One region of the Rhodococcus sp. W8901 genome, then DNA from elsewhere that is predicted to be linked to it. Evidence: riboswitches for the same ligand, from Rfam matches in the RefSeq annotation. Region 1 holds a riboswitch; the other holds the start of a gene.

What was found. A riboswitch is a leader RNA that binds a small molecule or an ion and turns the genes downstream of it on or off. The one in region 1 is predicted to bind cobalamin.
Region 2: it holds a riboswitch for cobalamin, as region 1 does, so the genes downstream of both, HUN07_RS05045 (ABC transporter substrate-binding protein) here and metE (5-methyltetrahydropteroyltriglutamate--homocysteine S-methyltransferase) in region 1, are expected to answer to the same signal.

The regions. Positions count from the first base shown of each region.
Region 1 covers NZ_CP054690.1:1,180,888-1,187,398, forward strand. The annotation lists gene HUN07_RS05580 (NAD(P)H-dependent flavin oxidoreductase) at 1-838, shown strand, start outside; gene HUN07_RS05585 (ArsI/CadI family heavy metal resistance metalloenzyme) at 882-1,349, opposite strand; gene HUN07_RS05590 (Rv2640c family ArsR-like transcriptional regulator) at 1,444-1,809, shown strand; gene HUN07_RS05595 (NAD(P)-dependent oxidoreductase) at 1,907-2,788, shown strand; gene HUN07_RS05600 (siderophore-interacting protein) at 2,798-3,136, opposite strand; gene metE (5-methyltetrahydropteroyltriglutamate--homocysteine S-methyltransferase) at 3,158-5,419, opposite strand; cobalamin riboswitch at 5,584-5,753, opposite strand; gene HUN07_RS05610 (ABC transporter substrate-binding protein) at 5,914-6,511, opposite strand, start outside.
Region 2 covers NZ_CP054690.1:1,071,477-1,077,987, reverse strand. The annotation lists gene HUN07_RS05065 (S9 family peptidase) at 1-1,289, opposite strand, end outside; gene HUN07_RS05060 (phosphoribosylaminoimidazolesuccinocarboxamide synthase) at 1,291-2,175, opposite strand; partial or broken gene HUN07_RS27370 (hypothetical protein) at 2,163-2,471, shown strand; gene HUN07_RS05050 (MDR family MFS transporter) at 2,803-4,266, shown strand; cobalamin riboswitch at 4,279-4,463, shown strand; gene HUN07_RS05045 (ABC transporter substrate-binding protein) at 4,537-5,481, shown strand; gene HUN07_RS05040 (FecCD family ABC transporter permease) at 5,478-6,511, shown strand, end outside.

The DNA of each region.
Region 1 (6,511 bases):
CGCCGACGCCGAGGATGCACAGAAGCGGGTCGACCTGATCATCCGCGAGGGCGTGCGGGTCGCGTCGTTCGCGTTGGCCCCGCGCGAGGAGATGATCGCTCGGTTCAAAGAGGCCGGCGTGGTGGTGATTCCGTCCGTCGGCGCCGCGCGCCACGCCGAGAAGGTGGCGCGTTGGGGTGCAGATGCGGTGATCGTGCAGGGCGGCGAGGGTGGTGGCCACACAGGTGGTGTCGCCACCAGCCTTCTGTTGCCCTCGGTGCTGGACGCCGTGGACATACCGGTGATTGCTTCGGGAGGCTTCTTCGACGGCCGCGGTCTCGCGTCCGCGTTGGCCTGCGGTGCTTCGGGTATCGCGATGGGGACGCGATTCCTGCTGACGAAGGAGAGCACCGTCCCGGAGTCCGTGAAACGGGAGTATCTGGCCCGTGGGCTGAATGACACCGTCGTCACGACGAAGGTCGACGGGATCCCGCACCGGGTGTTGCGCACCGAACTCGTCGATGCACTGGAACGCACCCGGGGCGCCCGCGCGTTGGCGCACGCGGCCGTCAACACCGTCAGGTTCCGGAAGCTGACCGGCATCTCGTGGCGATCGATGATCGCCGAAGGCCTCACCATGGTGCGATCCGGTGATCGCACCCTGTCCCAGCTGATGATGTCGGCGAACAGTCCGATGCTGTTGCGGGCAGGGCTCGTCGAGGGCAACGCTCGCGCGGGCGTCCTCGCCTCCGGTCAGGTGGTCGGAATGATCGACGATCTTCCGAGTGTGGCCGAGTTGATCGACGAGATCGTGAGCCGAGCCGAGCGATGCCTCGACGAACTCGAGAAGGTCCGCTAGGTCCAGGGAAACCGGCGGTGATGCGATCCGGTCCGATACGTGTTCAGCAACAGGGGGATTCGCCAGCCGGCGCCTCGTCGGCAGAGGTGCCGCAGCACACCCCGCTGTCGGTGTTGGACGGATGCTGCGGGCTCGAGCCGAAGGTGTCCGAGTCGGCGAGGACCGTGTAGACCTCCCACTTCTCGCCCGCCGGACCGGTGACCCACACCTTGTCCTGCGTGGCGAAACAGCAGGTGGTGCCGATCTCCTCGTCGGTGAACAGGCCCTCGCCGGTCAGTCGGGCGATCTCCTCGTGAACCTTGGTGCTGGACTCGACCTCGACGCCCAGGTGGTTGAGGGTGCCGCCCTTGCCCGGATTTTCGAGCAGTACCAGCTTGAGTGGGGGTTCGACGATCGCGAAGTTCGCGTAGCCGGGCTTGACCTTCGCGGGCTCGGTGCCGAACAGCTTGGAGTAGAACGTGATCGCCTCCTGCAGGTCGTCGACGTTGAGAGCGAGCTGGGCGCGTGACATGACAGCCTCCACTTATGCGACATATATCGAATTACCGACTTCGAGAGTGCCCACCTTTTCGACATAAGTCAAGTAAGTGGTTACGATCGTTGTCATGCCCAAGACGCTGCCGATGGTCGATGTCAGTGCCCCGATCTGCTGCGCTCCCGTCTCGGCGGGCCCGATGGGCGACGAGGCGGCGCTGCAACTCGCACTGCGGCTGAAGGCTCTCGCCGACCCGGTCCGGATCAAGCTCATGTCGATCCTGCTCACCGCGGACGGCGGCGAGGTGTGTACGTGCGACCTGGCCACCGGTGTCGGCCTCGCGGAGTCGACCGTCAGTCATCACCTCGGCCAGCTCAAGAAGGCCGGGATGGTCGAGCGCACCCGCCGCGGCATGAATGTCTTCTACCGTGCACAGGCCGAGGCGCTCGACGCGCTGCGAGTGGTGCTGGACCCGAACTGCTGCGTTCGGCCCTGACCGCGGGGTGCGCGCGATCGGGGAGCCCCGGCGCTGCAGCGCGCGTTACAGTGGACCGAGCCGTGTTACCGCGTTTCTCGATCGCGAGGAGTCTGCCGTGGACGTCGGATTTCTGGGCATGGGCACGATGGGGCAACCGATGGCGCGCAATCTCGCCCGCGCCGGACATGCCGTGAAGGTGTGGAATCGCACTCCCGGTAGGGCTGCGGGTGTGGTCGACTACGGAGCCACCGAAGTGTCGGCGGTGTCGGATGCGCTGCACCAGCCGGTGGTGTTCAGCTCACTCGCCGACGACCGGGCGTTCGCGGACGCGGTGCTGTCGGTGCCGTCGCTGCAGGCCGCGCAGCCCGGTTCGGTGCACGTCAATCTGGCGACCGTGAGCCCGGGGATGTCGACGGAGGCGGTATCGGCGTTGGGGGAGAGGGGGATCCGCTACGTCGCCGCGCCGGTGTTCGGCCGGGCGGAGGTCGCCGAGGCGGGAGAGCTCACGGTGCTCGCCGCCGGTGATCCCACCGCGGTGGACGAGGTGGCCCCGCTGCTCGCGGTGATCGGGCGTCGGACGTGGCGGATCGGTGACGATCCGAAGCAGGCCAACGTCGTCAAGATCCTCGGAAACTATCTGATCGCCAACGCGATCCAGGCGATGGCCGAGGCGACGACGGTGGCGGAGAAGGTGGGCGGTTCGCCCGAGCTGTTGATGGAGGTCATGAACGACAGCCTCTTCCCGGGCGGCGTCTACGGCGGTTACGGGAAGATGATCGCGCAGCGCAACTACGAGCCCGCCGGTTTCCGGCTCACGCTGGGCCTCAAGGATGTTCGACTGGCGCTGTCGGAGGCGCGCGATGCCCGGATCGGCCTGCTGTTCGGCAGCGCGCTCGAGAATGTGTTCCTCGACGCGCTCGCGCACGGGCAGGCCGACCAGGACTGGTCCGCGATCACCGAGTCCACCCGGCGCCGGGCCGGTTTGACGAACGACTGAGGCGGTCGCTCAGCCGACGGCCGCGGCCTGCCCCGCCCATGCCGACGCCGGCCCCTCGTCGCCGTGGAGCACGAAGTCGATGTCGATCTCCTGCACGTCCGGGCGGTGCGCGCGAATCGTGTAGGCGCGCATCCACGGACGGATGTCGTCGGGCATCGCGAGATACGTGCGGTGCCAGGTCATGATGTCGTCGTCATCGGGTCGCGGCGGCACCTCGGGCTCGCTGTCGGTGCGGGAGAAGAACAACTTGACCTGCTGGTCGGGGGAGACCGAGCTGAAGCGGTGGAGGTCTGTGCCGCAGAAGGTGAGCCTGCCGTAACTGGGTGTCCGGGCGCACCCCCGTCGGATCGGGGGTGCGCCCGGAGCTACCTAGATCGCGGCGCGCACCACGTGCGCCGCCTCGACGAGGTTGCGCAGCGACGCCTCCACCTCGACGGGCCCGCGGGTCTTGAGGCCGCAGTCCGGATTGACCCACAGGCGCTCGGACGGCACCGCCTTGAGCGCGGCCCGCAGCGACCCGGCGATCTCGTCGACCGACGGAACGCGCGGCGAGTGGATGTCGTAGACGCCCGGCCCGACACCGAGGTCGAAGCCGACCGCGTTGAGGTCGTCGAGCACCTCCATGCGCGAGCGAGCGGCCTCGATCGAGGTGACGTCGGCGTCCAGGCCGGCGATCGCCCCGATCACCTCGCCGAACTCGGAGTAGCACAGGTGGGTGTGCACGGACGTCGAGTCCTCGATGCCCGACGTCGCCAGCCGGAACGCCCCGACCGCCCAGTCCAGGTAGGCCGGCTGGTCCACCGCGCGCAGCGGCAGCAGTTCGCGCAGCGCCGGCTCGTCGACCTGGATGACCTGTGCGCCCGACTTCTCGAGGTCGACCGTCTCGTCCCGAATCGCGAGCGCGATCTGATCGGCCGACTCCGCAAGCGGTTGGTCGTCGCGCACGAACGACCATGCCAGGATCGTCACCGGGCCGGTGAGCATGCCCTTGACCGGCTTTGCGGTGAGGGACTGTGCGTACGACGTCCAGTCGACGGTCATCGGCCGCGGACGGCGGACGTCGCCGAACAGGATCGGCGGACGCACGCAGCGGCTGCCGTACGACTGCACCCACCCGTTCACGGTCGCGGAGAAGCCGTCGAGCTGCTCGGCGAAGTACTGCACCATGTCGTTGCGCTCGGGCTCGCCGTGCACCAGCACGTCCAGGCCCAGCTTCTCCTGCAACGCAACCACATCGGCGATCTCGGACTGCATCCGCCGCACGTACTCGGCGTCGTCGATCTCGCCTTTGCGCAGCGCCGCGCGGGCGACCCGGATGGCGGTGGTCTGCGGGTACGAGCCGATCGTGGTGGTGGGCAGCGGGGGCAGCGGCAGCACCGCGGACTGGGCCGCACGACGCTCGGCGGCCGGGCTGCGCCGACGGTCCGCGTCGGACAGTGCGGCGAGCCGGTCGCGGATCGCCTCGTCGTGCAGACGCGGGTCGGCTACGCGGGTGGCCGCCGCTGCGCGGGCGTCGGTCAGCTCGGCGGTGATGGCGTCGCGGCCCGACTGCACGCCGGTAGCCAGTGTGGCGACCTCCTTGATCTTCTCGGCACCGAAGGTCAGCCACGACCGCAGCGCGCGATCCAGGCCGTCCTCGCCGTCGAGGGTGTACGGGACGTGGAGCAGCGAGCACGACGTGGAGACGGCCACCGAACCGGCGCGCTCGCGCAGGGCCTCGAGGGCGTCGAGCGAACCGTCGAGATCATTGCGCCAGATGTTGCGGCCGTCGACCACACCGGCGACGACGTGCTTGCGCTCGAGGCCCGGGGTCGCGATCACGGAATCGAGCGAGCCCGCGACCAGGTCCACGGCCAGCCCCTCGACACCGGTCTCGGCGAGTACCGGCAGCGCCGGACCCAGGTCGCCGAAGTACGACGCCAGCAGGATCGCCGGACGGCGATCGAGCGCCGACAGGCGGTTGTACACCGCGCCGACCGCGGCGATCTCGGCGTCGGTGCGGTCCGCGACCAGGGCCGGCTCGTCGATCTGCACCCACTCGACGCCCGCGTCCTCGAGACGCGCCAGCAGATCGGCGTACAGCGCCACGATCTCGTCGAGGCGATCCAGCGGAGCTCCGCCCTCGAACTTGGACAGCAGCAGGAACGTGACCGGTCCGATCACGACGGGTCGGACCGGAACACCCAGCGCCAGTGCCTCGTTCACCTCGCCGAGCACCTTCGACGGGTCGAGCGTGAAGACGGTGTCCGGGGTGATCTCGGGGACCAGATAGTGGTAGTTGGTGTCGAACCACTTCGTCATCTCGAGCGGCGTCACGGTCGCGTTGCCGCGGGCGGCGGCGAAGTAGCGGTCCAGTGCGTTGTCGATCCCGGCGACCCGCTCCGGCAGCGCGCCGAGCATGACGGCGGTGTCCAGCATCTGGTCGTAGTACGAGAAGACGTTGACCGGCACGGAGTCGATGCCGGCGTCGACCAGTTCGGTCCAGGTCTGCCTGCGCAGATCCTTCGCCACGGTCTCGAGTGCGGCGGCGTCGAGGTTCCCGGCCCAGTAGGACTCGACGGCCTTCTTCAGTTCGCGCCGGGGCCCGATGCGCGGGGAGCCCAGCACGGTTGCGGTGAAAGCGAATGTCACGGTGTTCTCCAGTTGCTCACAGCGTGGATGGCCACCACCGGCAGACGAGAACAGACCGAGCCCCTGGTGTGCGTCCGCCAACGGGGCAGCACGAAGTACCGAGCTGATCTACTCGCCTTTTCCTCGAGGCGGTGGACCGTCGGGCACGGCGTGCCCGACACAGTCGGCAGGTCTTCGGACTCGTGGACACTTCGGACAGCGCCGAAACCTACTGGCCGTCGCTTCCCAGACCTTCTCGGTCCAGTGCATGTGACGGCGGTCGTTCCCACTCACCGCTGCGGGACAGTCCCGGATTCTCACCGGGTTCCCTCTCACCCCCGTGGTCTCGTGACCGCGGATGCTTCGACGCCGGGCGGTGGTCTTCGGGGCTCCTCACGACCGCGCCTGGCGAACCAGCTGCACCGCCCAGCATAAGCCCTCGAAACACACCGATCGGGCGGGCCCGGTGACAGGCCCGCCCGATCGGGGACGGAATGTTCGCTTGTCGCGCCGCCCTACGACTCCGAATCCTCGGTGAGCCAGGCGTCTCCGAAGAGCAGGATGCCGTCGGCGCTGGGCGTGATCCCGTGGACGTTCTTGCTCCACGGGATGAAGTACTTGCCGGCGCCGGTGACGACCATCGGTGCCGTGTCGTTCACGAGGGTCTGGATCTCCTGGACGACCCCGAGCCGGGCCTCGTCCGTCGGGGCGGTCTGCAGCTTGCCGAGCAGCGCGTCCATCTGCGGGTTCTTGTACCCGAGGGCATTCGAGGGTGATTCGCTGAAGAGATTGCCGTACAGACGCACGAACGGCGACTCGTCGAGAACGTTGAACCCCGAGTACGAGACGTCGTAGTCGTACTGCACGAACGTCTTCTTCACGAGATCGTTGATGTTGGTCGCCCACACGATCTCGACGGTGAATCCGACCGCCTGCAGCATCGACTGGAAGGCCAGGGCGCCGCGCTGGGCCGCCGGATCGTTGAGCCCGACGTAGGTGAGCTTGCCGTCGTATCCGTCGGCCTTGGCCTCCGCGAGGTACTTCTTCGCCGCTTCCGGGTCGTAGGCGGGGCCGGCCACGTCGCCGTGCCACTTGGACCCCGACTGGAACATG
Region 2 (6,511 bases), 110 kb from region 1:
GGCTGCGACTTGCGCAGCAGCAGCGCGCCGGTCGCCAGTTCGTAGTCGTACACACGGGAGGGTGTGATGAACGAGGTGTACCCCAGGCGCAGCATCGGCTGGTCCCATTCCGGGTTGGAGCCGAGCCCCACCGAGAACAGTTCCTCGTCGAACTCCATCTCGACCAGGTAGCCGTAGCCGTCCGCGGTGAGCGGCCAGATCGCCAGGCGCGTCAGCACGTCCCGCCGGTAGCTGAGCACCAGGTGGTCGGCGAACGTGTCGATGTCCTCGAGTCGGACGTCGTGGCGGTGCGGGATCAGGATCTCCATCGCACCGGGCTCCGACACCGGGGCCTGCGCCAACACGAAGTTCTCGGCCTTCTCGCCGTCGACCACGTCGTTGTGCAGGATCAGGAAGCGGTCCTCGCCGGCGATCACCGCGTGCTCGGCCGAGTACTCGACACCCTCGCGGCGCGGCAGGATCACCCGGAACTCGCCCTCGGGGTTCGCCGACTCGAGGATCCAGCCCTCGGTGGTCACCTTGGACCCGAGCCAGATCATCAGGTACTTCTCGCTGCGCGTGGACCCGACCGCCACCCAGTACCGCTCGTCCGGTTCGTGGAAGACCTGGACGTCCTGGTCCTGTGTGGTGCCGAGCTTGTGGCGCCACACAGTGTCGGGACGCCACGACTCGTCGACCGTCAGGTAGAAGATGTGCTGGTGGTCGATGGCCCACGTCGCACCGGGTGCGGTGTTCGGGATCTCGTCGGCGAGCAGCTCACCGGTCTCGAGATTCTTGAACCGCAGCGTGTAGCGCTCGTCACCGATGACGTCCACCGAGTACGCCAGCAGCGTGCCGTCGTGGCTGACCGAGAACGCGCCGACGGAGAAGAACTCGTGGCCCTCCGCCTCGATGTTGCCGTCGAGCAGCACCTGCTCGCCCGGCATCGCGGTGTCGGCCGACAGCTCCGGCGGCGTCCAGTCGTCCGGTCCCGAGATGGGGCACCGGCAGTTGACGCCGTACTGCTTGCCCTCGGCGGTGCGCGCGTAGTACCACCAGTTGCCCAGCCGCGTCGGGACCGACATGTCGGTCTCCTGCGTCCGCGACTTGATCTCCTGGAACACCTTCTCCCGCAACGGCTCCAGATGCTCGAGCTGCTGCGCGGTGTACGCGTTCTCCGCCTCGAGGTACTCGATGACCTCCGGGTCCTCCTTGGCCCGCAGCCACTCGTAGTGGTCCACGAACGTGTCCCCGTGATGGGTCCGCTCGAGCGGCACCCGCTTGGCGACCGGCGGAGTCAGCGCGCTCATCTCAGCCCACCCAATCCTCGAAGGACAGACCCGAGATGCGCTCGTAGGCCTCGATGTAGCGGGCGCGGGTCGCGTCCACGATCTCCTGCGGCAACGGCGGGGGCGGGGTGTCCGAGGCGCGGTCCCAGCCCGACGCGGGGCTGGTGAGCCAGTTGCGCACGAACTGCTTGTCGAAGCTCGGCTGCACCTTGCCCGGCTCGTAGCCGTCGGCCGGCCAGTAGCGCGACGAGTCCGGCGTCAGCACCTCGTCGGCCAGGACCAGGTTGCCGTCGGAATCGAGACCGAACTCGAACTTGGTGTCCGCGAGGATGATGCCGCGGTCGGCCGCGAACGACGACGCTCGGAAGTAGATGTCGAGGGTGTCCTCGCGCAGCTTGACCGCGAGATCCCGACCCACCTTGTCGACGACGGCCTGGAAGTCGATGTTCTCGTCGTGGTCACCCAGGTCGGCCTTGCTGGCGGGCGTGAAGATCGGATCCGGCAGCTTGCTCGCCTCGACCAGGCCCTCCGGCAGTTCGACGCCGCACACGGCGCCGGTGCTCTGGTAGTCCAGCAGCCCCGAACCGGTGAGGTAGCCGCGGGCGACGCACTCGACGGGGACCATGTTCAGCTTGCGCACCACCAACGCGCGGCCGAGCACCTCCTCGGGGATGCGCTCGTCGAGCGGGTCACCGGCGAGGTGGTTGGTGCCGCCCAACTTCTCGAAGAAGAAGACGCTCATCGCGGTGAGCACGCGCCCCTTGTCCGGGATCGGGGTGGTCAGCACGTGGTCGTAGGCCGAGATCCGGTCACTCGCGACCAGCAGCAGGTGCTCGTCGTCGATCGTGTACAGATCGCGGACCTTGCCGCCGGCCAGGTGGGTGTAGGAATCGAGTGAAGGACGCACGTGGCTACCCTATCGGTCCGGCGAATCGGCGCGCCCCACAGCACGCAACCGCTTGGTCAGTGTCTGCAGAACATGCCGTCCTCCTATCACCGACTGCCCGCCGAGATCACCGTCGCCTCGGTCCGGGACGGCGACGAGGGGCTAGCGAGCGCCTGGGCGGAGCGGGCGCGACCGGGCGACACGATCGGCGCCGCGGCCGGTGGTGGCGTCACGCGTTCCCCGACGCCCCGGACGAGAAGGTGTTCGCGTGGGTGTCCGCCGAGTCGGCCGTCGTGCTCGACCTGCGCCGCCACCTGCGCCACAACGTCGGCCTCGACCGCAAGTCGACGCTCGTCATCGGCCACTGGAAGCGCGGTGTCAGCGAGACCGGGTACGGCAAGGCCGCCGACCACGACCGCGACTTCACCGAACACGACGACCGACCCCGACTCCCCCGTCCCCCGTTCTCCCGCGTTTTGCGCACTTGTCGCGCCTTCCGAGACCGGATTTGCACGATAAGTGCGCGAAACGCGGGGTGGGTGGCGTCGGGAATAGGACCGCACCGAAGATCGTTAGCCTTGTTTCAGACTTGGTGTGCGCCGGGACACGGTCGGCTGATCCACCTCGGCATCGATCTACAGGAGAGTGATGGCGACCGACACGACCGCCGCAGCCAGGGCATCGGTGGGACTGCGCTCGGAACGCGGCCCGATCCTGTTGTCGCTGATGCTCAGCACGTCCCTCGTCGCGCTCGACAGCACGATCATCGCGACCGCGGTGCTCACCATCGTCGGCGATCTCGGCGGGTTCTCGCAGTTCCCGTGGCTGTTCTCGGTGTACCTGCTGGCGCAGGCGGTCTCGGTGCCGATCTACGGCAAGCTGTCCGACGTGTTCGGCCGCAAACCGATCATGCTGCTGGGCATCGCGCTGTTCGCGATCGGTTCTCTGCTGTGCGGCCTCGCGTGGAGCATGCCGGCGCTGATCGTCTTCCGCGCGATCCAGGGTCTGGGCGCCGGGGCGGTGCAGCCGATGAGCCTCACCATCGCCGGCGACATCTACACCGTGGCCGAACGCGCGAAGGTGCAGGGCTACATCGCGAGCGTGTGGGGCATGTCCGCCGTCCTGGGCCCGACGCTGGGCGGCGTGTTCTCCGAGTACCTGTCGTGGCGCTGGATCTTCCTCGTCAACCTTCCGCTGTGCGCGATCGCGGCGTGGATGCTGCATCGCAAGTTCACCGAGAAGACCACCGCCGCGCGGCGACGCATCGACTACCCCGGCGCAATCCTGCTCACCGGCGGCGCCGCGCTGATGATCCTCGGACTGCTCGAGGGCGGCCAGTCGTGGGAGTGGCTGTCCCCGATGGGTATCGGCATCTTCGTCGTCGGGGCGCTGCTGCTCGTCGGGTTCGTCCTCGTCGAGCGCCGCGTCGCCGAACCGATCCTGCCGCTGCACATGCTGACCCGCCGGGTGCTGGTCGCGAGCAGCCTGGTGTCGCTGTCCGTCGGCGCGATCCTGATGGGCCTCACGTCGTACGTGCCGACGTTCGTGCAGGGCGTGCTTGGCACCGGCGCGCTCGTAGCGGGCTTCGCGCTCGCAGTGCTCACCATCGGCTGGCCCATCGCCGCATCCCAGGCCGGACGGCTGTACCTGCGCGTCGGGTTCCGCACCACCGCGCTGATCGGCAGCGCCCTCGCACTCGTCGGCACCGCGCTGTTGCTGCTGCTCTCGGACGGCTCACCGGTGTGGCAGGTGGGCGCGACATGCTTCGTCATCGGATCCGGGATGGGCCTGATCGCCACCCCGACGCTGATCGCGGCGCAGACCAGCGTCGACTGGACCGAACGCGGCGTGGTGACCTCGACCAACATGTTCGCGCGCTCGATCGGCAGCGCCGTGGGCGTCGCGGTGTTCGGAGCGCTGGTGAACTCGCGGGTCGGCGACACGGCCGAACCGGATCCGGGCGACCTGTCCGAAGCCATCCATCTGGTGTTCCTCGGCCTGTTCGGGATCGCGGTGCTGCTGACCGTGTCGTCGGCGCTGATGCCGAAGGCCGAGAAAGCCGAGGAGGCCGAGGAGGCCGAGGAAGCAGACAAGGCGGACAGCGCCGCCTGACCCGTCGTCTATTCTTCACGATGTTGTCACGGTGTTCGGGAAGTCCGGTTGAAGCCGGCGCGGTACTCGCCACTGTGGGCAGGTACGTCGACTACTAGGGGTTCGACCCCAGCCACTGGATGCGCACGCATCCGGGAAGGCGTAGCCGGCGGCTATCCCTGCCGAGCCAGGAGACCGGCCGTGACGCACACCAGCACGTTTTCCACGAGTCATGGAAGGCGGGTCGCTTTGCGTACCCCTGTTTCACACCGAGTCATCTCCTCCGCGGCACTGTCGATCACTGCCGTACTCACGCTGTCCGCGTGCGGCGGATCGTCGGACTCCGACGCCGACACCGCTGCGATCTCCCTGCAGAACTGCGGTCGGACCGTCACCCTCGACGGCCCCGCCGAGCGGGGCGTCACCCTCAACCAGGGCGCCACCGAGACGGCGCTGTCGATCGGCGCCCAGGACCGGATGGCCGGCACGGCCTACCTCGACGACACCATCGCGCCGCAGTGGGCCTCCGCCTACGCGCAGGTCCCGGCGCTCGACGAGAAGGACTACCCGAGCCGCGAGGCCCTGCTCGAGGTCAAGCCCGACCTGGTGCTCGCGTCGTACTCGAGCGCGTTCGACGACAAGGCCGTCGGCTCGCACGAGTCGTTCGACGCCCTCGGTGTCGCCACCTACGTCTCCCCGTTCGGCTGCAAGGACAAGTCGACCCGTCCCGCCGTGTCCTGGGATTCGATCGGCACCGAGATCACCGACTACGGGACCCTGTTCGGCCGCAACTCCGAGGCCGACGCCGTCGTCGCACAGATGCGCGAGACCCTCAGCGGCATCGAGGCTGCGGCGCCCGCGAAGGGCAAGAGCATCTTCTGGTACGACAGCAACACCGATACCCCGTACGTCGGCGGCAACGCCGGCGGACCGCAGCTGATCATCGATGCGGTCGGCGGCACCAACATCTTCGCGAATGCCGACGGCGCGTGGCTCGACGGCAGCTGGGAGACGGTGCTGGCCGCGAACCCCGACGTCATCGTCCTCGCGGACGCGTCGTGGGACACGGCCGAGGAGAAGAAGAACTACATGCGGAGCGACCCGGCCCTGAAGGATCTGAAGGCCGTTCGCGACGACGCGTTCGTCGTGGTCCCGTTCTCGGCGAGCACGCCGGGACCGCGCACCATCGAGGGCGCGAGCCTGGTCGCCGAACAGCTGGGCGACAACGGGGCATGAGTCCGACGACCCGGGTGCCGGCCCGGGTAGCCGCGACGACCAGCACCGGCTGGTCGGTGATCCTGGTCGCGCTGCTCGCAGTGAGCTGCGCGGCCGGGGTCGCGATCGGTGCGGCCGACCTGTCGATCGGCACGGTCGTCGAGTCGATCGCCGGACGCCTCGGCATCGGCCCGGGCACCGATCTGCTCACCACCCACATCGTCGTGGACCTGCGGATGCCGCGGGTGCTGGCGGCCGCGGCGATCGGCGCGGGGCTCGCCCTGTGCGGCGCCGTGCTGCAGTCGCTGACCGGCAATCAGCTGGCCGACCCCTACCTGCTCGGCATGTCCGGGGGCGCGTCACTGGGTGCGGTCCTGGCACTGACGACCGGCGCGAGCGCGGTGGGCGCCTTGGGATTCGGCGCCGTGTCGTCCGCCGCATTCCTCGGTGCCCTAGGGAGCCTGCTGCTGGTGTTCGTCATCGCGACGTCCCGGTCCGGGGCGCTGCTGCCCGGTCGACTCGTCCTCGCCGGTATCGCGGTGGGGCAGTTGACCGCGGCACTGACGTCGGCGTTGGTGTTGTTCGGCGACCGCGACTCCGCCCACCGGGTGCTGAACTGGACCCTGGGCTCGGTGGCCGGCGTGCGCTGGTCGGGTCTGGTCGGCATCGTCGTCGTCGTCGCCGCGACGATGACGATCTTCCTGGCGTACAGCCGGGTACTGGACTCGTTCGCGTTCGGTGAGCGTGCCGCCGCGAGCCTCGGCACCAACGTCGAGCGGTCGCGCTGGGTGCTGTACGCGGTGGCGTCACTGTGCACGGCGGCGCTGGTGGCGCAGGCCGGCATCATCGGCTTCGTCGGGCTCGTGGTGCCGCACGCGGCCCGGATGCTCGTCGGGCCGCTGCACGCGCGCCTGCTCCCGGTGGTCGCTCTGGTGGGCGCCCTGCTGCTCGTGTGGGCCGACATCGCCGCCCGCACGGTCATGCCCGGGCGGGAACTGCCGATCAGTATCGTCACCGCGGTCGTCGGGGTGCCGGCGTTCGTGTGGCTGCT